DNA from 4 places in the Carbonatibacter coralli genome. Region 1 is predicted to be linked to each of the others. Evidence: riboswitches for the same ligand, from Rfam matches in the RefSeq annotation. Region 1 holds a riboswitch; each other region holds the start of a gene.
What was found. A riboswitch is a leader RNA that binds a small molecule or an ion and turns the genes downstream of it on or off. The one in region 1 is predicted to bind cobalamin.
Positions count from the first base shown of each region.

Region 1 (5,864 bases):
GGGAACGCAGCTTGATCTGACACTGACGGAATATGCGATTGTCCGTCTTCTGGTCACGCGTGCCGGTCGGGATGTGACCTATCGGGATATCTATGATCTGGTTCACGGCAAGGATTTCGTCGCTGGCTATGGAAGTGATGGTTACAAGGCAAATGTCCGATCCTTCATCAAGCGCATTCGCAAGAAGTTCCGCGATGTTGATGAGTCCTTTGCCCTGATCGACAACTATCCGGGCTTTGGGTATCGCTGGCAGCCTCAGCAATAGGAATTGCCGGCGATTATTTGAAACAGCTGTGTGGGGACAGCTTGGGGAAACAACATGCGGGATGACAAAGGGCAGGCAATGTCCGGAGATTTCCTGACCGGCGAGATGGGGCGGGAAATGACGGGCAGGCAGACAGAGAAAGGCAGAAGGAAAAATGCTTCTGCCGCAGACGGTTTGCGAAAAAGGCGAAGTGTGGAACGCACAGAGTCTTCGGGCTTCGCCGTGCGCTCCCTTATGGGGAAACTTGCGCTGATCATTGTGGTCTTTGTCGCTGTTCCCGTCATTGTCTACAGCCAGTTCAGGGAAGCGGATGATGACCGTCAGGTTCTCATGCTGGCTGCACTGGAAGAACAGGGACGGCTGATGACCGAGAGTCTGCGCCCGGTTCTGAAGCAGTCCCAGCCCGTTGCCCTGACAGCCCTGCCCGAAGCCCTGGAGCGCGTGGCAACACCCGAGGCGGGGGTGAAGGTCCTCTTCCGCCCGAGTGGTGATGAGGGCTTTTTCTTTGTTGCCTCAGAGCCTCGCCTGTCCATGGAGGACCTGCAACAGGAGCGTCAAAGCCTTGAAGAGCGTGGTGTCTTCGAGAGTATGACCGAAGGCTGTGCCTTTGCCCGGGCCAGGGCTTTGCGCCACCAGAGACCTGATGGTGCCGAGGAACTTCTGACATCCATGTCGACTCTGCAGACGGAGGAAGGATGCTGGATTCTGATTTCCACCCAGACGGCAGAGGTCTTTTTGGGATCGTCGGTTGGTCGGCCTTACTGGCAGAGCATCGAAGTCCAGATTGCAGCGGCAATCTATGTGGCGCTGGCGCTTCTGACCACGGGGATTTTTGTCTCTGTCTGGCGTGATCTCACCCGTTTCCGAAATCTTGCGCGCCGCATCCGCCATCAGCAGGGTGGGGATATGGCTGCGGTTTCCTTTACACGAAACAACCGCGTGCCGGAACTCGAGCCTGTTGCGCGCGAATTTGACCATATGATCCAGTCGCTTCAGGCGTCCTCCAACAACCTCAAGGCTGCTGCAGAGGACAATGCGCATGCCTTCAAGACGCCGCTGGCCATCATGAGACAGGCGCTGGAGCCGCTTCAAAGAAGTGTCTCCGAAGACAATCCACGCGGCCGTCGTGCCCTGCAAATTGTCACAGAAGCGCTGGAGCGGCTGGACTCGCTGGTGGCGACAGCGCACCGGCTTGATCAGAGCTCTGCAGATCTGGTTGTCCCCCCGCGGGAGACGGTTGCCCTGTCCTCCCTCTTGTCCCGGATGGCAGAGGCCTATGCCCCCCGCTTTTCTGCGCAGCAGGTTTCGCTGGTTGCGGAGATCGAGGAAGGGCAGAGCGTTCTTGCCAGCGATGATCTGATTGAAACGGTTGTGGAAAATCTTCTGGACAATGCACTTGAGGTTTCTCCGCCTTCAACGACAGTTTCCCTGTCTCTGGCCAAACGCGGGAGCTCGGCTCTGGAACTTTCGGTTCGGGATCGCGGGCCGGGTGTTCCGGATAGCGAACTGGAGCGGATTTTCGAGCGCTATGTTTCCTACCGGTCTCAAACGCCGGGCAGTGGAGCAACCGGCAGTCCGCATATGGGAATCGGTTTGTGGATTGTCCGCAGGAACATTGAGGCGATTGGCGGGGAAGTGCACGCGGAAAACCGCAAGGACGGGGGGCTTGCCCTGGTGATTTCCCTGCCTGTTGCCACCTGATTTCAGGCGGCTTTTATGCTGTGTGTGTTTTCCGCTCCGATAGAGCTTCTCAAGGTCGGATAATAGCGCAAAAGTGTCAGGGCCCTTAAGGCGAAGAACCCGCTGAAGGCCAGCCAGAGGCCGTGATTGCCGTAAAAATGGCTCAGAACAAGGGCAGAAACAGCATAGACGATGGCTGACTGCACCATGCCGTTGCGCAGGGCCGAGGTCTGGGTTGTTCCCGTGAAAACACCATCGAGCTGATAGCTTGCCACACCAACCAGAGGTGAAATGGCCGCCCAGATCAGGTATGTCTCTGCATTGATTTGAACTGCGGGGATGCTGGTAAAAAGGCTGATGATTGCAGAACCGCCAAACCAGAAGGCCAGGGCAATGACCAGCGAGGTGCCGGCAGCCCACAGACTGGACTGGCGCACGGCGGCATCAAACAGGGATCTGTCTCTGGCACCTTTGGCCTGGCCGGTCAGGATTTCGGCAACATGTGCAAAGGCATCCAGAGCGTAGGACGCCAGATAGACAAGCTGGATCAGCACAGCATTGGCCGCAAGTGTCTCTTCGCCAAAGCTGGCCCCCATTTTTGTGAAGAGGCCAAAGGACAGCACAAGACAGGCCGAGCGGATAAAGATGTCGCCATTGACCTTTGCCAGCGCCAGCAGGCGGGCCCGTTCAAGAACCTGCGCCCAGTCCGTTCTGAGGCGGATTTTGCGCAGGCCTTGGAAGGCCATGACAAGGCCGGCCAGAAAACCGGTGCCCTCGGCCAGAACGGTTGCAAAGGCGACGCCCTTGATGGTCATGTTGAGTTCAATGACGAACAGCAGGCTCAGGGCAATGTTGACCAGATTGATCAGGACCTGGAGAAAAAGGGTTGTCCGGGTTTGTCCCCGCCCGAGGAACCAGCCGACCAGAGCATAGTTCCCAAGTGTCAGGGGGGCAGCCCAGATGCGGATTTCTGCATAGTCCCGGGCAAAGCCGGACACCTGTTCTGTTCCACCCATAAGCCAGAGGCCTGCCGTCAGCAGGGGCCACTGCAAAAGAACAAGAGCCACGCCGATACAAAGTCCCGAGATAAGAGGGCGCAGAAGACTGGCCTTCTGTTCCATCTGGTCTCCGGCACCCAGAGCCTGTGCCGAAAAGCCGACGGTGCTGAGGCGGAGGGAGCCGAAGCTCCAGAACAGAAAATTGAAGACAACCGTCCCGATTGCAACGGCTCCCAGATAGGCTGCATCGGGCAGGTGCCCCATAATTGCCGTGTCAACAAGACCCAGTAATGGTGTTGTCAGCGTTGTGATGATCAGGGGAATCCCCAATGACAGAACCTTTTTGTGAGGGACAAGATCGCTGGCAGAACCAGCTGTTTGCGCAGTCCTGTTTGCAGCCTCCTGAGGCGTTTGTTCTGACATTGTGGCGGATTCCTGAAAGTGTTCTTTGCGAGTTGGATCTGCAAATTACATCTTTTTTCAGGTGAGTGCGACCTGTTTTACAGCTTGGGGTTTTGCGAAAGCCCGGGCAAAAAAAGAGGGGACAACACGATCAGAGAGAGAAGAGAGAGAAGCGATCGTGTTGTCCCCTGTTGAGTGCTGCATCCCTGGGAATTACGGGAATGCAGCGAGGTCAATTCATGAGCTGTGAGGGCTTTTGTCTTGTAGTTTTGTTGTTGGACCGTGATCCGCCGCGGCGTCTGCGGGCCAGGGTATTGAGTTTTCCCGAAAGGGTCAGCGTCTCTTCCAGAAAGCCTTTGAGACGCTGACCTTCGGTGGTCAGGCGATGATGCTGCCCCTCATCACTGAGGAGTTTGAGGACCCTGGACGCAGCCTTTGCCGGAGAAAGATCGTCAGCAAGGCTCAGCAGCCATGTGACAAAAATATCTTCTGCCTTGAAGGTGCTGTTCCACAGAGAGTTGCGAGTGGAAAAAAAGTCTTCAAACAGCGAACGGTGGAGGATTGCACGCGGATCTTCCGGTACGGACCGGAACCAGACATCTGCTTCTTCTGAGCTGAGAGAGCGTTGCCCCAAAAGGCACAAGCGTGCAGACAGGGAGAGAGAACCCCCGGCTGTGCTTTCGCTGTCAGACAAAAAGGAAAGAGAGAAACCTTTGGATTCTGAAGTTTTCAGATCATCCAGGGACAGTTGGCTGTCCATCATGCCGGCAATGGCACTTGTCGCGTTCATATAAGCCTCCACCGGTGCACCCCGCCCGGAAAAATGGGTTGAAACAGTGCGCGGCAGGTCTCCTGGCTTATGGCTCGTAAACGCTTTGATCGCCTTCCCGGAAAAACCAGTGGACTTTGATCAATGCTGGCCATCTACAGTTGCGGGGGCAGCTTTGGAGTTGAAATCAGACTTTCTGACTTCGCACCAAATTCCCTTTTCATCCCGGTCAGAAGCGATCCTGACAGGGAAACCGTGCGATGTGTCCTGAGACTATGATTTTCAATCCGTGCTGTCAACACAGCTTTTGGGACGGGTGTGAGGAAAAATGCCTGGAAGGCTACTACAAGCTGTGTTTTTCATGGAAAATACACAAGATATTGTAGCTTTATCCCGGGTGCTCAACGCGCGGATCAGTGGCCGAAAAGAGTGCGGACAGAGATCGTTTTTCTGTAGATTGGCTGTGGAGTCACGTCATGGTTTTCAGCGACCGTCAGCAGTTCTCCGTCGACTTCTGCCTTGCCGATCAGGGCGTTTTCCGTTTCGAAGCTGATTGCGGCTGTTTCACGGGATGGCCTGACCGGATTGTGAGCGGAGCGGGCAAGGGCCAGTGATGGATGCGCCTGCGGTTTGATCCTGTTGCCGGTTTCTGTTGTCTTCTGTTTCTGGGCTTCCTGTCTGGCTTTCAGAGCAGCGCGGCGTTCCTCTGCTTCGACCTGCATGATTTCCTGGCGCTGCCTGTTCGCATCCTGCTGCAATCCCCGCCATGCCTTGATGGCCTTGTGGCGATAGGGGCCGGCATATTTGGGCGTTGCAGAATGGTAGCGGCCGACAGCCATGGTCCAGGATCTCATTTCTTTTCTCAAATTGAGTAAAAAATTGCCTGCGTAGCGTGCGTTGGCGTAAGGGTCGAAAGCTTCTTCCAGATTGGCAAAGGCATCAGGGTGGTAGTGAAGATTGACCTGCATGCAGCCGACATCGATATTCCGGACGCCTTTGGCTTTCAGTTTCTTCACCTCGGCAATCGCTGCCGCCTTGTTGGGAAGATATCGCCCCTTGCCTTCTGCCATGACCGTCCAGGGCCAGGCCTGTCTGCTTTTGCTTTTGGCATCCCATTTCCCGGATTCAACCAGGGAAATGGCGCGCAGGAGATAGAGGGGAATCTTGTTGTCCCGCTCGACCTGATCAATGGCAGAGCGGCAGAGTTCAGCTTCGTGGGACAGGGCGCCTGCAAGGGGATCGGCAAGAGATGGCTTGATTTGTCCGGGGTTGACCGATGCCTTCGCCTGGAACGCAAGACCACAGACAAGGGCAAGGGAGACAAGGCCGCCTGTCAGGTGTTTCAGGGTTTGCGCTGGAAGGATGGGCAGGGATTGCATGACTGACTCCGTTTCATTCCGGAGATGTTATGCAAATGCAGTGCCAGATTTCCTGTGTGGGAGGATCAGTCCGTTGCTTTCAGAGTGCGCTGCATCACAATGACGTCGAGCCATTTGTCATGCTTGTATCCGACCTTTTCCAGTAATCCGACTTTTTTGAAGCCAAGTGCTTTGTGCAGCCTGATGGAGGCGACATTGTCAACACCGCCGATCAGGGCCAGCATCCGGGCAAAGTCATAACCGCGATTTGAGGGTTCGCTGCAGGCCACGATCAGGCTTTGCAGGAGTGCACGGCCGATGCCCTTTCCGGTTTCTCGGGGGGCAAGGTAAATGCTGTTTTCCACAGTGTGGCGATAGGCCGGGCGGGTGTG
Region 1 is NZ_JBBUTJ010000002.1:453,516-459,379, reverse strand. It holds gene AAAH10_RS07600 (response regulator transcription factor) at 1-265, shown strand, start outside; gene AAAH10_RS07595 (sensor histidine kinase) at 344-1,966, shown strand; gene AAAH10_RS07590 (MATE family efflux transporter) at 1,969-3,366, opposite strand; gene AAAH10_RS07585 (hypothetical protein) at 3,578-4,135, opposite strand; cobalamin riboswitch at 4,171-4,387, opposite strand; gene AAAH10_RS07580 (lysozyme family protein) at 4,528-5,493, opposite strand; gene AAAH10_RS07575 (GNAT family N-acetyltransferase) at 5,559-5,864, opposite strand, start outside.

Region 2 (5,864 bases), on a different contig from region 1:
TCAGACAGGCCTGTAAGGATTACGGTGGTTTTGTCGCGGATCGTAGCCCTGTCGATTATCTTGCCTTCTGGTTTTACTACGGTTTCGCTCATGAACAGATCTTGTCGGAAGAGCTTGCAGGGCGTGTTGAACGTGATCTTGGGTATTTCGGGAAGGTTATTGTGCTGCCCTGGGGAGCGATAGAGCTGGAGAGCGACGGTTATCGTTCCGCGAACAAGTGGATACAGCTGCACTATCAGGGATTGCTGGAAGGTCTGGTAAAACGAAGAATACCGGCAGATAAACTCCTGATGGTGCCGGATGATCTTGTCACGGTTGAGACGCGTCTTGAATGGGTGATCCGGCAAGCCTGAGAGGTCGGTCTTGCCGCATCGTGTCCTGCGGAAATCAGTGCCCCGGGATCAGTGGCCGTGATGATCCGAGGAGGTGTTCTCGTCTCCGGGTTCGAAGTGGTTTTGCCAGTCCTGAAGTGTTGGATTTACAATCCCGCTGGCGAGCAGCTGTCTTATGGTTACTCTGGTGATGACTCTTTTCCTGCGGCTGTCTGCAGAGAAGTTTTCCGGAGTGTGTCCGCGTTGAATGGCGTTATGAACGGTCTGTTTGAAACGGGTAAGTTCCCCGTCGCCAAACCGGTTCCACATCACTTGAAAATTCTGATAGTCCTTGCTGTCAAAGCCACGGGGATTGCCTTTGTTGTCCAGCATCGGGTTGACCGGATACATGGACAGAGCCGGATAGAAATCATCCGGTATGGGAGTATTGGCTGAATGGGTTCTGCTGTTTTTGAGCAGCTTGGGCAGGATGTGGGTGTGAGGCCCGAGTGGAGTGGCAATGTTGCGTTCTGTTGAGCCGATGTGCTGGTAAACCTCAACGCGTCCCAAATCGGACAGGAACACTCTGTGGGGGCTTTGCATCTTGATGGCCGACATTGCCGGGTTGCCTGCTTCAAACAGGGATTTGCCACAGTTTGAACGCAGCAGTGCAATTAGCTCCGGATCTGCAGTTCGGATACAGACATCAATGTTCCTCTGTTTCAGTCCCATATCAAAGAGCACGGCTTCCCGGTCACAGGAACGCAGAGCGCTCCGGTCAGGACCAAGCTCGCTCAGGACAGAGCGTTGATGGACCGTGCAGTTTTCAGCCGGAATACAGAAATTGCCGCCCTGTAGCCAGAACTCGCGTCTGCTGCTCAGAATTTCATAGGGTTCGAAGTGGACCCGGGCGGGAAGAGAGACGGACAGGCCACCGCGATCTGTTACAGAGGCCCCCCCCGTTTCGGTGAGCACAACCTCTCTGTTTTCTGCAGGATCAATGTGGTATTCGCCGATGGCTCCGAACGAGCCGATACTCCAGCTGGTATCGGGGTTTTCAAGATTTTCGTGAAGGAGCCCGACAAGATCTGTGAGCATCTTTTGAGCGACGGTATCTGTCATTTTTTGAAACCTGTTAGAGGCCGCAAAGGCGCTGTTGGTGGCAGAATCAGGAATATTGTCCCGACAGCGCATTGCGCACTCAACGGACTTCCTGATCAAGGAGATTGGGGACGCCACCATCCAGGTTCCCTTGGATGAACGTTAAAACAGGACTGCGGGCGATGACAACTCTCATTGGCTGTTAATGTTGATTTTTATTTTGGAAAAGAGATTTGTGATTTGGAGCAATATCCCTGATTTCGGCTTGCTGTGAATTTTGAAAGGAAAGCAATGAAATTCATTAAGTCACTGATAATAAATAAAAATATTCAGTGTTTTCTCTTGTGAAATCGCGAGATTGTTGCGCGTGATGCAAAAAAGGGAATTGACTTTTTTTCGTCACATTTTATCTATGCGTGCATGTTTGTGGTTCCCGTGAGTGAGATGGATTCTCGGGATTAAAAGGGAATACGGTAGGGAATTGCCCAACAGGGATCCTGATCCGTAGCTGTCCCCGCAACTGTGAGCGGCGAGCAATAAGCCCGGAATTATGGCCACTGGATGAAAGTCCGGGAAGGCCGGGATGAGTTTTGACCCGCGAGCCAGAAGACCTGCCCAAACGCGTCAACTCTGTATCTGCCGGGTGAGCGGGTATGACTGCGATTCGTCGCAGTGACGCACATCGTGTTGCTGCGATTGGGTCAGAGTATCAAACCATCCACTCTCCCAATCCTGAAAATGTTTAACAACTGCCGTCTGGCAGGGCTGTTGTCGTGTCTGAACACCTGATTGTCCGGGTTTTTGGCGGCTTTGCCCTGTTGAAAGCGGCAGAACGGTGCTGCCTGTCTGGCGGCAAGGGTAGAGTTATGTTCATTACACATTCTGGAAAAATCATGACAACTGCGTCCTGGCTTGCAATTGCCATGGCAACAATTGTTTCTGCTGCTTTGGCACAGGAAGGGCAAACACAATCAGAAGAAATTGAGGAACTGGAAGAGATTGTCGTTTCTGCGAGCCGGATCGAGCTTAAAGCCAGTGAAGTCGGAAGTGCTGTGACTGTCATCACTGCTGAAGAAATTGAAAGGCGTGGAGACCGTTATGTTTCTGATATTCTCAGGGATGTTCCGGGGCTTGCTGTAAACAGAACCGGTTCCTTTGGGGCTTTTACGCAGATTCGTATCCGTGGTGCTGAAGCCAATCAGACCCTTGTGGTGATTGATGGTGTCGAAGTAAACAACCCTGCTGCGGGATCCGAGTTTGATTTTGGTTCCTTGCTGGTGGACAACATTGAACGTATTGAGGTTCTCAGAGGGTCACAAAGTGCCCTGTGGGGGAGTGATGCCATCGGCGGTGTGATCAATATCATCACGAAAAAGGGGCAAAAGGGTTTCAGAGGTTTTGCGAGCGCCAGTGCCGGCAGCTTTGCAACGCATGATCTGAATGCCGGTTTCAGCGGTGGAGGAGAGCGCTATCGCTTTGCTTTTGATGCATCCCGCTTTTCGACCAATGGTATATCCCATGCCGATGAAGATGATGGTAATCCTGAAAATGACGGGCATACGATTTCACAGGGGAATGTTTCTTTCGGCGTTACACCGATTGAGAACCTCGATATTGATTTTACAGGGCGTTACACCCGTTCGTTTCTTGAAACTGACGGATCGATTTTCAATGTGTCGTCACTGACTGATCTGGATAACGATGCGACCGTTTACCAGCGTTATGGTCGTGCCAATGTCGCCTATGATCTGTTTGGAGGGGCCTGGTCCCACCGTGCGAGTGTTGCTGTTTCCGATGTTGACAGCAAAAACCGAAGCAACAATGCGACCTCCTTTACCTCCGAAGGCGACAAGCTCAAGCTGGATTATGAAACAACCTACCGCTTTGAAACAGAGAGTATCCCGGATGCAGAGCATGCCGCAACCCTGTTGCTGGAGCACGAGAAGGACACAATTCAGACTTCCTCGATGGCCAATGAGGTTGATATCAAGACCAACAGCATTGCTGGAGAATACAATCTGAGCCTCTTTGACGATTTGCATTTGTCCCTGAGTGGCCGTTTTGATGACAGTGACAATTTTGAAGATGAAATGACTTACCGTGTAACGGCGGCCTATAACCTTCGCGAGACAGGCACGCGTTTTCACAGCAGCTACGGCACAGGTGTTAAAAATCCCAGTTTGACAGAGCTGTTCGGTTTCACGGGAACCTTTGTTGGCAATCCCGATCTTGAACCGGAGAAAAGCAAAAGCTGGGACTTTGGTGTTGAACAAGGCTTTTTCGAAGACCGACTTGTTGTCGATCTCACCTATTTCAATTCCCGTGTGACAAACCTGATTACAGGCTCGGGCAATACTGCTGTGAATCTGAGCGGAACCTCTCCTGCACAGGGGATTGAGGTCAGTGCAGATGCTGAAGTTCTGGACAATTTGAACCTGATTGCCAGCTACACCTACACCAACGCGGAAACCGCGGATGGGACAGAACAGGTCAGGCGACCACGGCATATTGCCAGTCTGAACGTGAATTATCGTTTTCTGGAAGATCGGGCAAACGTCAATCTGGGGATTGATTACAACGGTGATCAAAAGGACACCCGGTTTTCACCAACATTTGCCAGAAGCATCGTGGGACTGGACAGCTATACACTCGTAAACGTCAATGCAACCTATGACATTCATGAGAATGTGCAGTTGTTTGCACGTGGTGAAAATCTGCTGAACGAGGATTATGAAGAAGTTTTCGGTTACGGAACTCCGGGGGTTTCGGGGTTTGCCGGTGTCCGGGTTGATTTCTGAGTGCAGGAGCTATGCAGGATGACTTCTGTGATCCTTCCGGACATTGTGGAAAGTTCAAGCGGACGTCTTTCAGAAGTCTATACCCTCCCCACTGGGGAGGGTTACCTGCTTGAGCTTTTAAGGGATGTCTTTGAAAACTATTGGGAAGACATTGTTTTCGGGCCGGTTATTGAAGGTGTTGCCTATGAATTTCGCTGTCCGTGCAAACCGAAAACGATCTCGCTTTCAAACGGTTATCTGACTGTCCATTTTGGCGGCACCCATTTCCATCTCTGTATCGGTCAGGTCAGGGGAATGGATGGGCGTTCCATGGATCACGTCTTGAATGAAGCGCGCAGGGTATCCCGCGCAGAAATCATCCGGCGTCTGAACAGGGAAGGCGGCGCAACGAGCTGGAGTCTGCAGCTTTTCAACGGGAAAGGGGAGCAGGTGATGACAATCTTCTTTGCCAATCCTTTCATGACGAATGAAGACACGATGGCCGAGTTTCCCGACTGGACAAAACTGGCCATGTGGGAAGACATTGGCCGGAGATATCTGGGACGTGAGCTTGATGATACGGATCACAAAGCCACAGGTTTCTTTTAGGAGCTGACTTGCTGATGAAACTTCTTTCCAGCATCACCTTTGCAGTTTTTGCCTTTTGTATGGCAGCGGCCTTGGCGGCCAGAGCCGGACAGGGTGAACCCGAACGTGCAAGGGGCGGAATTGTTTCCATCAATCTCTGTACGGACCAGTTGCTGTTGATGCTTGGTGATCCTGCCGAGATCCGGTCCGTTTCCTTTCTGGCACGGGACCGTTCTATCTCTGCCTATTGGGAGGAAGCACAGAACCATGATGTCAATCACGGCCTGATTGAACAAATCCTGCCGATGGAGCCTGATCTGGTTCTGGCCGGACGTTATACAAGCCGATACACCGTTGCCCTTCTGGAAGAACAGGGAAAAAACGTGCTTGTTCTGGATCCGGCCAGAAGTCTGGAGGACATGATCGCGAATATTCAGAAGGTGGCGGATGCAATTGGCCGTCCCTTGCGTGGAAGGCAGATCATTGAAGCCATTCTGGAGAGACCGAAACCTGACTCACTGGACAGGAGGGTGATCCTCTATGGCGCCAGTGGCACGACAGCAGGCCCTCCAAGTCTCGGAGATACGGCGATTGCGGAAGCCGGCCTGAAGAATGTTGCGGATGAACTCGGAATTGGAAGCTGGGGGTATTTGTCTGTGGAAGGACTTCTGCGGAGTGATCCCGATCTGATTGTCTTTCAAAGAAGTGGTAAAGCAATGCCAGCCATGGCAACGCAGTTGCTCCACCATCCTGCTTTGACAGCCAGTCGGCTTCCGGCCTTGCGAATGGATTTAACCCGAAGCGAACTGATCTGTGCCACGCCTCGGCTTTTTGAGACTTCCCGAGCCATTCGCAAACGTATTGAGCGTGAGGAGTGAGACGATGAGTGTTTTGCCCGTTTCCCGAATGAGTGAAAGAACGGTCTCCGGAGTATTGAGTCTCGCGCTTCTCGGTGTTCTGGCAGGGCTGTTTTTCTTTTCCCTGTCTCTGGGAAGGGTTGGCGGACCGCTTGTTGACAGCCTGCCATGGGACTTCCTGTATCTGGATCCTGATGTCTTTGGAGAAACAAACAGGCTTATTCTGGTCG
Region 2 is NZ_JBBUTJ010000010.1:767-6,630, forward strand. It holds gene AAAH10_RS15345 (AAA family ATPase) at 1-353, shown strand, start outside; gene AAAH10_RS15350 (DUF6925 family protein) at 402-1,433, opposite strand; cobalamin riboswitch at 1,822-2,045, shown strand; gene AAAH10_RS15355 (TonB-dependent receptor plug domain-containing protein) at 2,306-4,210, shown strand; gene AAAH10_RS15360 (DUF7676 family protein) at 4,229-4,798, shown strand; gene AAAH10_RS15365 (ABC transporter substrate-binding protein) at 4,813-5,655, shown strand; gene AAAH10_RS15370 (FecCD family ABC transporter permease) at 5,660-5,864, shown strand, end outside.
Region 2: another riboswitch for cobalamin. It lies ahead of AAAH10_RS15355 (TonB-dependent receptor plug domain-containing protein); the one in region 1 lies ahead of AAAH10_RS07585 (hypothetical protein).

Region 3 (5,864 bases), on a different contig from region 1:
CAAAACAAAATCCAGTACAGTCTTGCGATCCCACTTTGAGCGCAGCAGAGGCATGTGCTCTGCAACACGCGGATCGTTCATCTGTCTGACAATCTCTTCGGGTGCGACAGCAGTCAGTCTGCAAAAGGTGATGTTTCGCTGCATGGCCTCTCAATCCGGGCAAAGAACGGCTTTCACTGTGCAGGGACAAATGAACCCGCACAAATCAAGCTGTTGTGAGCCGGGGGACAGAGCTGCGCTCAGATAAACTTGCGTCTCAGCAACATGATAAAGACAAAACCCGCACCGATTGAACTGGTGATGATTCCAATGGGAAGTTCCTGCGGGGCCAGCAGAATACGGGCACCCAGATCACTGCCCATCATCAAGAGGGCACCAAAGAGAGCGGAGAGGATAAAGCTCTTTCCATGCAGGGGGCCGGAAAAGGCCCGCGCCATATGGGGAACCATCAGACCGACAAACCCGATCACACCACTGACAGAAACGAAGACAGCTGTTGCAAAGGCACACACCAGAAAAACCTGCAGCCTGAAACGATTGACATTGAGACCCAGGCTCGCAGCTGTCATTTCACCCCCGAGCAGGGCATCGCACTGCCGATACCGCAAACCGGCAAAGAGAGCCAGCACACCAAATCCCGTCATAACGAGAGGGAGGTTGTCCCACCGGGCCAGTCCCATTCCGCCAAGGCTCCAGAACAGAACGGAATGCGCCGCTCTCTGATCTCCGGAAAAAACGAGGTAGTTGGTAATGGCAGTAAAGAAGAAAGACACAGCCAGACCCGCCAGCACCAGACGCTCCGCACCCTGATAGCCCAGACGCCGGATCAGGACATAAACGGTAAAGGCTGCCAGCATGCCTCCGCAGAAAGCAGCAAGCGGCAAGGTCCAGACTCCCAAGAGGTCACCCGTTACCGTGATCACAAGCACAGCCCCGGCTGCCGCACCGGATGAAAGACCAAAAAGGAAAGGGTCAGCCAGATCGTTTCGCGTCACGGTCTGGAGCAGACATCCGACAATACCCAGCCCGGCACCGACCAGAATGGACAGCAAAACACGCGGCGCGCGGAGATCGACGATAATACGATCAATCGGTGAGCTTTCCTGTTCATCGGACAGGCCGAAAGCCCCTTCCAATGCACCGAGAACATCAACAAGGGCGATCGGGGTTGAACCCCAGGACACAGACAGAAAAGCGAGGATGACCAGAAAGGCCATCCCCACTGAAAGAATTGAAAAGTAACGCATTGAATTACTGGAACTGATCCGGATTCATTGTCTTCGCAATCTTTTCAATCGCTGTAATGTTTGCTGGTCCAGGTGTCAGCTCTTCATAACGCAGCGGAACAAAGCGCCCGTTCTTTACAGCGTCGGTCTGGCTCATGGCCGGATGTTCCTTCAGCCATTCCAGCAGGCCTTCAGCGCCGGTTCCGTTCTGATAGTCCAGAAGAATCAGGAACTCGGGATTGGTTGCCGCAACGGCCTCCCAGGAGGAACGCCCCCAGCTGGTTTCCATGTCAGCAGTCACATTTACACCGCCTGCCGCTTCGATCATTGCATTGACAATGGCGTACTTTCCGGCAGTGAAAGGCTTGTCGTCACCGGAATCAAACAGGAAGACACGCGTACCGCTGGCATCGCCAACCTTTTCCCTGATACCCGCGAGCTGATCTTTCCAGCCATCGACCAGTTTCAGGGCTTCCGCTTCCTTGCCGAAGACCTTGCCCAGACGCAGAACGTCACTGTAAAGCAGATCCATTGTCGCGGCCTTTTCAGCCTTGTGCTGGTGCACACAGCTTTCAGACAGGATCAGGGTTTTGATTCCCTGTGGCTCTAGGGTTTCCGGTGTCACCTCGCCACCCGGACGCATGCCGTAGTACCAGCCCGCAAAGAAGGTATCCGCAGAGGCTGCAACAAGGTTTTCAACGGACGGATATTTTGGTGCAAGCTCCGGAATGTCACCGCGCTTGGTGTCAAATTCAGGGCTGGTTTTGTACCAGCCGGAAATTCCTGTAACACCGACCATTTTGTCCTGCAGACCCAGCGCAAAAGCCATTTCGGACATGTTGATGTCGTGAACAACCAGTCGCTCCGGCACCTTGTCAAAGGTGAGGGTCGAATCGCAGTTATCAACTGTTACCGGCTCGGCAGAAGCAAGGCCTGCCGAAAAAATCAAACCGCCCAGCAAAGCTGATGCATATTTCATAACGCTACTCCATTTTCTTCAGAATCACGGCGAGTAAGAGGAATATCCAGAACCGGTATCTTCCGTTCCTGTTCAGGATGATTGAGATAGAGGAAATCCACGCCAAAAACCCTTTGCACAGTTGATTGGGTCAAAACCTTCTCAACCTGATCAAAAGCGACCATCGAGGTCTTTTCCAGCAAGAGGGCGTGTGTTGCGATCGGGGGAATCAAAGCCAGATCATGCAGAACAGAAATACAGGTCACACCGCTTTCTGCGACCAGGGAAAGCAGAAGCCCCTTGGCCAGCGGATCAAGGTGGTTTGTCGGCTCGTCCAGAAAGAGAATTTCCGGTTCCTGGCAAAAGGCACGCGCCAGCGAGGCACGCTGCATCTCGCCGCCGGAAAGCAGTCCCAGACGGTCTTCGGAACGTTCAAGAAGCCTGACCTTTTCAAGGGCCTGATCGACCTTCTGCCTGTGCTCTTCCGGAGCAAACCCTGTGCTGTGCGGAATACGCCCCAGGGAAACATATTCCCGAATGGACAAACGCGTATCGGGTTTGTCCATCTGTCCCACATAGGCAATGAGCCGTGCCCTCTTTCTGGGATGGATATCCTTCAGGGCCTTGCCCTTGAAGAACACCGCCCCGGCAGACGGCACCAGCAGTCCGGCAAGCAAACGCAGGAGTGTGGTCTTACCAGCCCCGTTGGGACCGGCAATAGCCAGAAAGCTCCCCTTTTGAATCTCAAAGGAAACATCCCGAACAAGCGGTTGGCCCGTCTCTGAAAGACAGGTCAGATCCTCAGCTCTCAAAACAGGCAGCAGATCAGAACCAGTCATCGACATCAGTCCCTCCCTTTCCCGGTCCTTGCAGACACAAAAAAGTGGTCAGGAGCTGAAAAAGCACAAGCAGCCCGGCGTTCTGTCAACACAAACTTCCCCCACATCAGGACAGGATCAGTCTGGGAAAGAGAAGCCTTGACCACTTTTGAGCTGGAATAAAACAGTGCAAAAGGGAAACCACTTGCCCCACCCGGAAAACCCCGTCCGGCTTGGATCACATCAACACCTGGCAGGTCTCCTGGCTCGCGGGTCTCCGGAAACACACAACCTTCCCAACCTCACAAGGGGTCAGTGGCATTGCTGATGTGTTCCTCACCGCTCACAGTTGCGGGGGCAGCCACGGCATCGGTCCCTGATGGGCACGCCTCACCGTGTTCCCTTTTAATCCGTTCTCGCGTCTCGCATAAACGGAACCAAGATGGATGAGAGTATTTTCAACTTTGAAACGCTTTGCAAGCAGAAATACAGATCAAAGTCACAAAGCGACCATCAGGAAACGATGAAAGAATTCGCGCTTTAAGAAATCATCAAAGAGTTCCTGATATGGTTTTTGACAAGAAAACTGAACTCCTCAAAGAACAGTTCAACTAAAAGACGAAAAATTGAGCAAGGCAACAGCCACATGAGCACTCTCGAGACAAACACATCAGACAGTCCCGAAATACCGGAACTCGACGATGACAGCCTTTATTGCAAAACCGACGAAGCTGGATTTATTCATGACGGTAAAGGCGAGACCCACACAATACTCGGGCTTCCAATCAGTCGCTTTATCAATCAGAAACTGCATGACTTTGTTGTCAGCCAGGATCACAGAAGACTGGATGAGCTTCTGAGAACACAGCTGGCTCAAAGTGAAAGCACCCTGAACATTGTGACAGCGGAACAGTGGGAAGAACCCTTCCGGGTTTCCGTCACCAAGCTTGCCCTTGAAGCCACCTTTACAACCTTTTTGCAAAGGCTCCCGCTTGAACAGGGCGGTGGCGCCGTGCTCCAGGCCCATGTTGTCGATGAATATGTCAAGGACCAGAGCACATTCCTGGGTGACCTTGCCGAGGATGACAGCCTCTATGACGATGAGCACAAACCTCTGGAAACACTGGCGGTCTCCATGTTTGAAGTCGCGAACCTCTCCAATCCTGACCTCGTTCAGACTCACGGTGAGGAAACCATCAATCGTCTGAAGACAAAGGTCAAACAGAACATTGTCCGGGATGGAACGCGCCCCGTCACGCAGATTGACGAGGAACGCTATGCGGTTCTGCACGATGGCAGCTACAACAGTGACCACGTCGAAAAGTCGCTGAAGCGCCAGGTTGAGGAATCAGGACTGTCGAAGGATATCTCTGTCGGTCATCTGAATCAGGGTATCAAGGCTGACAACAGGCAGGACCTGCAGAAAAAGCTGCAATCCGGTCTGGAAGGCTTTGCCGATGAAGGCCTTGAAAAGGCTGCTGAAAACCTCACCAAAAGCAGCAAGCCACAGAAGACAGCTCCCCGGGTTGTCGAAACCGCTGAAGAGCCAAGGAAAAAGTCTTTCCTCAAACGGTTCTTCTGACAGGCCCCTCCGGAAACAGGACAAAACCCCGATTGAAGCCGGCCCTTCATCGGGGTTTTCCTGTGAGGCGTCGGAAAAGCTTGATTTTTGAACGCAAAAGGCCTTCATTCTACAAACCTTGGAGTGTCATGCAGGAGTTCGGATCATGCTCAATCTCAACAGTGGCTATTTTATCATGCTGCTGGGTCTGGCCGCTTACATCGTTGTCGCCGTAACGCTTGCCGGTTTTCTGCCTGACCACTGGGCCGTACAGATACTCTATGCTCTCGTCGCAGGGATGGCCTGGATCTATCCGGCTGTTAAGTTCCTGGATTTTTCCTACAGAAAACAGCAGGACAAAAAAGCCACAATTGCCAAAGAGGATCACCCCTCACAGGATTGAGCGAGAAACCAAGCAGATGCGTACAAGCCCCCTTCTACTGTCGCTGTTTATGACAGTCTGGCTGTCTCCCCTGACAGCAAATTCCGCAGAACCTCCCCTTGAAAGAAGCGAGGCCCTCGCGTTCTGCAACAAGGAGCTGGCACGACACATCGGTGCCACGGAAGCCGGAGCCAGAGCGGGGCATTGCACATGCGTTGTTGATTTTGCGCTGGATTCAACACCCAGGGCTCTCAGGGATCCCCTGGCGCGCATCGTGCGCCGTCAGCCGCTGGAACAAAGCCACAGACAGGCACTGGAAAGCGAAGCCGGGAACGCACTTCTCTATCTCGGCCTTGTTGGCAGTCGCTGCCCCATGGTGATTGAGGACCCCCTGATCCAGAGCCTGATCTGGAAGGAACTCCGCAAGAACTAGGATCGCAGGCTCCTGATGTAATCCAGCCAGTTCGCCAGTTCCGATGTCCGCCTTTCCAGAATCAGATCATCCGGATCAGCCTTGATTGCGGCCAGAAGGGCGGAATCCTGTTCCAGCTCTTCCAGCCAGTCTGCCAGTGCTTTTTCCCGACCGGAGAAAAGCCCCTGCTCCCGGTTGATATAGTCTGCAATATCACCGGGTCCCAGCTCCGGGTGATACTGGACACCCCAAAAATCCGGTGATCCCGTTTCCCCTCCACAGGACGGGCCTATTGCAAAGGCCTGAACCGGAGAGTGATCGTTGCCGGCAAGCAACCGGGCGGAAGGGGGAAGCTCCTGCACCTCGTCACGGTGAATACAGGGCACAACCATGCCTTCCTTCCTGCCGTCCATCATTCTGTGACGCTGCCCTTCCCCTGTCAGCCTGAGCGGAAGGGTCAGACCGATTTCCAGCCCCTTCGGACTCGCCCCGACCCGTCCCCCCAGA
Region 3 is NZ_JBBUTJ010000006.1:56,021-61,884, reverse strand. It holds gene AAAH10_RS13395 (hypothetical protein) at 1-144, opposite strand, end outside; gene AAAH10_RS13390 (FecCD family ABC transporter permease) at 240-1,247, opposite strand; gene AAAH10_RS13385 (ABC transporter substrate-binding protein) at 1,252-2,205, opposite strand; gene AAAH10_RS13380 (ABC transporter ATP-binding protein) at 2,202-3,029, opposite strand; cobalamin riboswitch at 3,237-3,459, opposite strand; gene AAAH10_RS13375 (hypothetical protein) at 3,649-4,584, shown strand; gene AAAH10_RS13370 (DUF2842 domain-containing protein) at 4,730-4,966, shown strand; gene AAAH10_RS13365 (hypothetical protein) at 4,983-5,378, shown strand; gene AAAH10_RS13360 (type 1 glutamine amidotransferase) at 5,375-5,864, opposite strand, start outside.
Region 3: another riboswitch for cobalamin. It lies ahead of AAAH10_RS13380 (ABC transporter ATP-binding protein); the one in region 1 lies ahead of AAAH10_RS07585 (hypothetical protein).

Region 4 (5,864 bases), on a different contig from region 1:
GGGTGCAGGGGCTGCAGACTGGCTGAATGCGATGATGGCCAACCGGGTGCCCACAGTGGATGGGCGTTCCTGCCTGACACCGTTGCTGTCCAAGCGGGGCGGGGTTGCCGGTGACTTTACCATCACCAAACTGGGCGATGATCACTTCATGATGTTCGGTTCCGGTATGGCAGAGCGCTATCATCAGCGTTATTTCAAGGCTGTTCCACGCCCTGACACCGTTTCCTTTGAAAGCAGGACGGATGCCCTGTGCGGCTTTAACCTCGCCGGACCGAATGCGCGGGAGATCATGTCCCGACTGGCTCCGCAGGAGGATTTCAGCAACGAGGCTTTCCGCTTCATGCGGTCGCGCAGGATGACCATTGCGGGCTGTGATGTTCTGGTCCTGCGGGTGTCCTTCACAGGGGATCTGGGTTACGAGATCTACATGAAGGAAGAGGATCAGGTGAAGCTCTATGATCTGATTCTGGAAAGCGGTGGTGATCTGGGTGTCCGTCCCGTCGGAAGCCGGGCGCTTTTGTCTCTGCGAATGGAGAAGGGCTATGGTTCCTGGGGACGGGAGTATTCTACAGAATACTGGCCGCATGAATCCGGTCTGGATGGTCTGATCAAAATGGACAAGGAGTTCCTGAACAGAGACTCCTTTGCCGAGCTTCAGGGCAGGGAAGCCCGTTACCGTCTTGTTCTGATGTCTGTCGAGACACCGCATGATGCGGATGCGGTTGGCGGTGAGCCGATCTTTGACAGCAAGGGTAATCATGTCGGACGTGTCACATCCGGTGGCTACGGGCACTCTGTCGGGATGTCGCTGGCGCTGGGGTATGTGAACCTTGACCAGTCCAAGCCCGGAACCGAACTGGATGTGGCGGTTCTTGGCCTGCCTCACAAGGCGACGGTTCTGGAGAAACCGCCCTTTGATGCTGAAGGCAAGCGCCTGAGAAGCTGAGGCAAAGGCGCAGATTGAGAGGAAAGGGACGCTGTGAAAACACAGTGTCCCTTTTTCGTTGTGTGGTTTGAATCAGGGCTTGCGAGTCACCACCCGGAGGTGTAAAAATCGCCGCCGTACTGGTGCTCCAGGGGTGAAGCAGCCCTGAGCTTAAAAGGGAACTCGGTTGGATTTGCCCATCAGGGAATCCGAAGCCGGGGCTGTCCCCGCAACTGTGAAGGTGAGCCAACTGTTCACAAGGCCACTTGCAAGGCTGTCTTGCAGGGAAGGCGAACAGCCAGCGATGATCCTGAGCCAGGAAACCTGCCCGTACAGCGTCACTGATTTTTCCGGACGGGGTATCCAGAAAAGCGGTTTCCGTTGTGTGACGTGCCTCAACCTGTTTTTTGAGGCCGTTGGATTTCTGCTTTGCAGGCGGGTGTGTTTGTTTGTGCCTGCCAGACTCTCTGACTGATCCCGGTTTCAGAAGACAAGCGTCAACTTTGAAACGCTTGTGCTGATTTTTGTCTGATGCACAGGCAAAACCACATCGGGATCCGAACCATGAAAAAGACTTTCCTTGCTTCCCTTTTTGCTTTTACAGCGCTCTCAACTGTGCCGGCTTCTGCACACTTCCTGCTGGTCTATACCCCTGAGACAGCGCTTGAAAAAGGTGGCGAGATCACACTGAAAATGCCTTTCACGCACCCGGCTGAGTCCGGCCATGTTATGGAAATGGTTGAGCCGGAAGAATTCTTCGTGATCAAAAAAGGCAAGAAAACCGATCTGAAGGACAAACTGTCTGTGATCGACTGGACGTCTGCCGAAAACACGAACACAGCCTATGAAGCGACTGTTCGTCTTAAAGGTCTGGGCGACAACGTTTTCGTTGTTCAGCCTGCTCCCTACTTTGAAGGCAGCGAAGACATCTATATCCAGCAGATCACCAAGTCCTACGTCAACGTTGGTGAACTGCCGACAGACTGGGATCAGCCACAGGGCCTGAAAACAGAGATCGTTCCACTGATTGCACCTTATGCAGCTGTTGCGGGCAGCACCTTCAGCGGTGTTGTTCTTTCTGAAGGCGAGCCTGTCCCTTATGCCGAGATCGAGGTCGAGTACATGAACTTCGAGCCGAACCTGGAAACAAACTCTTTCGCCAAGGACGGTGCCTGGGAAAGCACACCGGCTTTCTCTATCCGTGCTGATGCCGCCGGCGCCTTTACATTTGGTCTGCCAAAAGCGGGTCACTGGGGTTTTGCTGCTCTGGGAACAGGTCCTGATACAGAATTCGAGGGCAAGGAACTGTCCCAGGATGCTGTAATCTGGATCCAGGCAAACGAACTGAAGTAATGCGGACAGAACGGGTGTCGGGTCAGGGCCCGACACCCGGTTCTTACAAGAGGTCGAAGTCTTATGCATATTGTTGATGGCGCACTATCCAACCCGGTTCTGATTGGCGGAGCTGTTCTGGCCGCCGGTGGTCTGGCCGTCGGTCTCCGACAGGTCACGCCTGAAAATCTGCCGCGGGTGGGGGTTCTGTCCGCTGTCTTCTTTGTGGCTTCGCTAATCCATGTTCCTCTCGGATTTTCCTCTGTTCACCTGATCCTGAACGGGCTTCTGGGGGTCGTGCTTGGGTGGGCAGCCTTCCCTGCGCTCTTTGTCGCGCTGGTCCTTCAGGCTGTCTTCTTCGGTTTCGGTGGTCTGACAGTTCTGGGCGTCAATGCGCTGAACATTGCTGCGCCTGCTGTGGCAGTCTTCTATCTCTGTCGCTGGGGCATGCTGCCTGAAAACCGTGACTGGGCGCGCCGTGGTGCTGTTCTTCTTCTGCTGGGCTTTGCTGCAGCCTGTGTCTTTGCCGGGGAAGAGCTTTTTGCTCGCTATCAGACCGGGGAAACTGGCTGGTCCTTCTGGGTGAATGTTGTTGCGCTCCTGTCCTTTGCCCTGGTGATGCTGTTCGGTGCTTTCCTGTTCTATCGCGGAACCCTGAGCGAAGCGGGGATGTGGGGGTTCTTTGGCGGATCGCTGTCCATTCTGCTGACAGCACTGATGGTGGCCGGCTCGCTGGCGCTGTCGGGTGATGAATTTCTGAAGGCTGCAGAGTTTGTCGTCGTTGCGCATTTCCCTGTCATGGCGCTGGAAGGTGTGCTGACCGCTTCGACCATTCAATTGATTTACAAGGTAAAACCGGAGCTCTTCCATGTTGCGCGCTCTTGAAAACAAAATTGTGAAAATCGCTTGTGCGCTTTTGGGCAGTCTTTTGCTGTCCGTCTTTGCTATCAATGGAGCCATGGCGCACAAGGTCATTACCTCTGTTTATGCCGTTGATGATATCGTTGAGGGTGAAATCGGCTTCTCGAACGGCAAGATGGCTGAAAACGTCCTGGTAGAGATCTTTGGCGAGAACGGTGAAAAGCTGGGTGAGGCCACGACGGATGAAGAAGGCTTCTTTACTTTCAGGCCAACATCGCGTCAGGCTTTGTCTTTCCGCGCTGATCTGTCCGCAGGGCACATTGCGCAGGCGACACTTGAGGCGGATGAACTGCCCGAGGGGCTGGCCGCAGTGGATGGCGGTGCCGCGTCTTCCGTATCCGGCAGTCAGGAGCCTGCGAGCACGGCACCGGTAGCAGCGGGTGCGGCAGGGGCAAATTTGAAAGGCCTTGAGCGGGAAATTCGCAACCTGCGCAAGGATCTTGCCGCCTTCAAGGAAGAAAAGCGCATGCAGGATATTCTGGGCGGAATTGGATTTATCCTTGGAATTTTCGGTATTGTGGCCTTTTTTATGAGTCGCAGGAAAGCATAGGCTTCGAATGAGAGAGAGCAGGAACTGAGATGGGTGGTGTTCAGGCAAATATTCTGGCTGAAAAGGAAGGCGTGGACAGCTTCCGCTTTCTGCCGCAGCTGCGATCCTTTGATCCGCGCATGCGCGTGGCCAGTGCCTTTGCCTTCGCGGCTGTTGTTGCTGCTCTCCACAGTCTGCCGATGCTGATCGCAGCCTTCATTGTTTCGCTGGTCTGTGCCGCGATGGCGCGTCTGCCCCTGATGAAGACGCTCCTGCACATTGCGGTTGTTGAATCCTTCATTCTGGTTCTGATTCTCACGCTGCCGTTTACCATGGCAGGCGAGACGCTTTTTACGGTTGCAGGCCTCCCCGTTTCGAAAGAGGGGCTTTTGCGCGCTGCTGAAGTCGGGCTGAAGGCCAATGGCATCCTTTTCATGCTGATTGCCATGGTCGGCTCCATGGAACCTTCAACGCTCGGGCATGCCCTGCACCATTTGAAAATGCCCGAGAAACTGGTGCATATCTTCCTCTTTACCGTGCGCTACATTGATGTGCTCTATCAGGAGTACAGGGCCCTGAGGACGGCGATGAAGTGCCGCGGTTTCAGGGCGCGAACAGATCTGCACACCCTGCGCACCATCGGCTATCTGGTCGGGATGCTGCTGGCGCGTTCCCTTGAGCGCTCGGACCGGATTATGGAAGCCATGAAATGTCGCGGGTTCGACGGACGTTTTCACGTTCTTGTCGCCTTTGAATCCAGGCCACGCGATTTTGTGCTGGCTGCCTTTCTGGGGCTGGTTTCCCTCGGACTTCTTTGGGGAGAGTATCTGGCATGACTGCACTGATCTCCCTGAAGGATCTGAGCTTTTCCTACCCGAACGGTGTGGAGGTTCTCAAAGGTGTGTCCCTGGACATTCATCCCGGAGAACGCATAGCCCTTGTTGGCAGCAACGGTGCAGGCAAGAGCACTCTTCTGCGCCTGATCACCGGGCTGGAGCGCCCGACATCCGGCGAAGTTCATGCCTTTGGCGCACTTCGGGAGAAGGAAAGGGATTTTTATGATGTTCGCCTCAAAGCGGGCTTTGTCTTTCAGGACCCGGACGATCAGCTCTTTTCCCCGACCGTTTCCGAGGACATTGCCTTTGGTCCGCTGAATCAGGGCAAGAGTCGCGAGGAGGTGGAGGCGATTGTCGATGAGACGCTTTCCATGCTTCGTCTGCATCATCTCAAGGACCGGATCACGCACAAGTTGTCAGGCGGGCAGAAACGACTGGTTGCCATCGCATCCGTGCTGGCACTCAAGCCGGATGTTCTGCTGCTGGACGAACCGACGAATGATCTGGACCGGGAAACCAAGCAGCACCTGATTGATATCCTGACATCCCTGCCACAGGCCATTCTGATCATTTCCCACAACCATCATTTCCTCAAGCGGGTTGCGACTCGCCATGTTGTGCTGGAAGACGGGGTGCTTGCGCCCAGGGAAGAGCAGTCCAGAGTGCTGGAAGAAAGCGCTGAAGGCGCATAAAGACAGAAAAAACTGTTTTATTTCGGATTTTGCCTCTTTTTCGCCAGAAAAAAACTTTTTCTGAACCTTTATAGGCGTATCATGAAGGCCCTTTGAAAAAGGCGTTTGTGAATTCGAAACACGGTGTTGGAAACAGGGTTTGTGAGCGTCATTCTCTTTTGATTGATTTGGCTGATTAACCGGTGTTCGTCTTGCAACATTTTTTGCGTTCCCTTTTTGCTCCCGGAGCCTTCCTGGCTTTGGGGTTCTCGCTGCTTTTGCCTGAAGCTTCCCCTGCACAGGAGCAGGAAGAGAGGCCGCTGGTGGAAAAGGGGGAAGAGCGTTTCCTTGAAGAAGAGCTTGAAGTGGCAATGGCCATGCAGCCCGTTGTCGAGGGAGGCAGCGCCTTTTTCCGGATGGGAACAGGCAGCACTGTTTCCAGTTCCTTCCAGCTGGGACGCATTATCGCCAGTGCAATCAGCAAGCCCTATGGTTCCCGTCCCTGCAACAGGGGGGGAGGCTGTGGTGTTCTGGGACTGATCGCGACCTCGCAATCAACAGAAGGCTCCCTGCAGACCTTTGAGCGCATGAAGGAAGGGCGGCTGGAAGCCGGGGTGATGCGGTCCGATGTGGCCTATGATGCGGTACGC
Region 4 is NZ_JBBUTJ010000001.1:911,015-916,878, reverse strand. It holds gene AAAH10_RS04240 (GcvT family protein) at 1-946, shown strand, start outside; cobalamin riboswitch at 1,050-1,271, shown strand; gene AAAH10_RS04235 (DUF4198 domain-containing protein) at 1,490-2,278, shown strand; gene cbiM (cobalt transporter CbiM) at 2,342-3,142, shown strand; gene AAAH10_RS04225 (NikL family nickel/cobalt ECF transporter subunit) at 3,126-3,728, shown strand; gene cbiQ (cobalt ECF transporter T component CbiQ) at 3,758-4,543, shown strand; gene AAAH10_RS04215 (energy-coupling factor ABC transporter ATP-binding protein) at 4,540-5,235, shown strand; gene AAAH10_RS04210 (TAXI family TRAP transporter solute-binding subunit) at 5,427-5,864, shown strand, end outside.
Region 4: another riboswitch for cobalamin. It lies ahead of AAAH10_RS04235 (DUF4198 domain-containing protein); the one in region 1 lies ahead of AAAH10_RS07585 (hypothetical protein).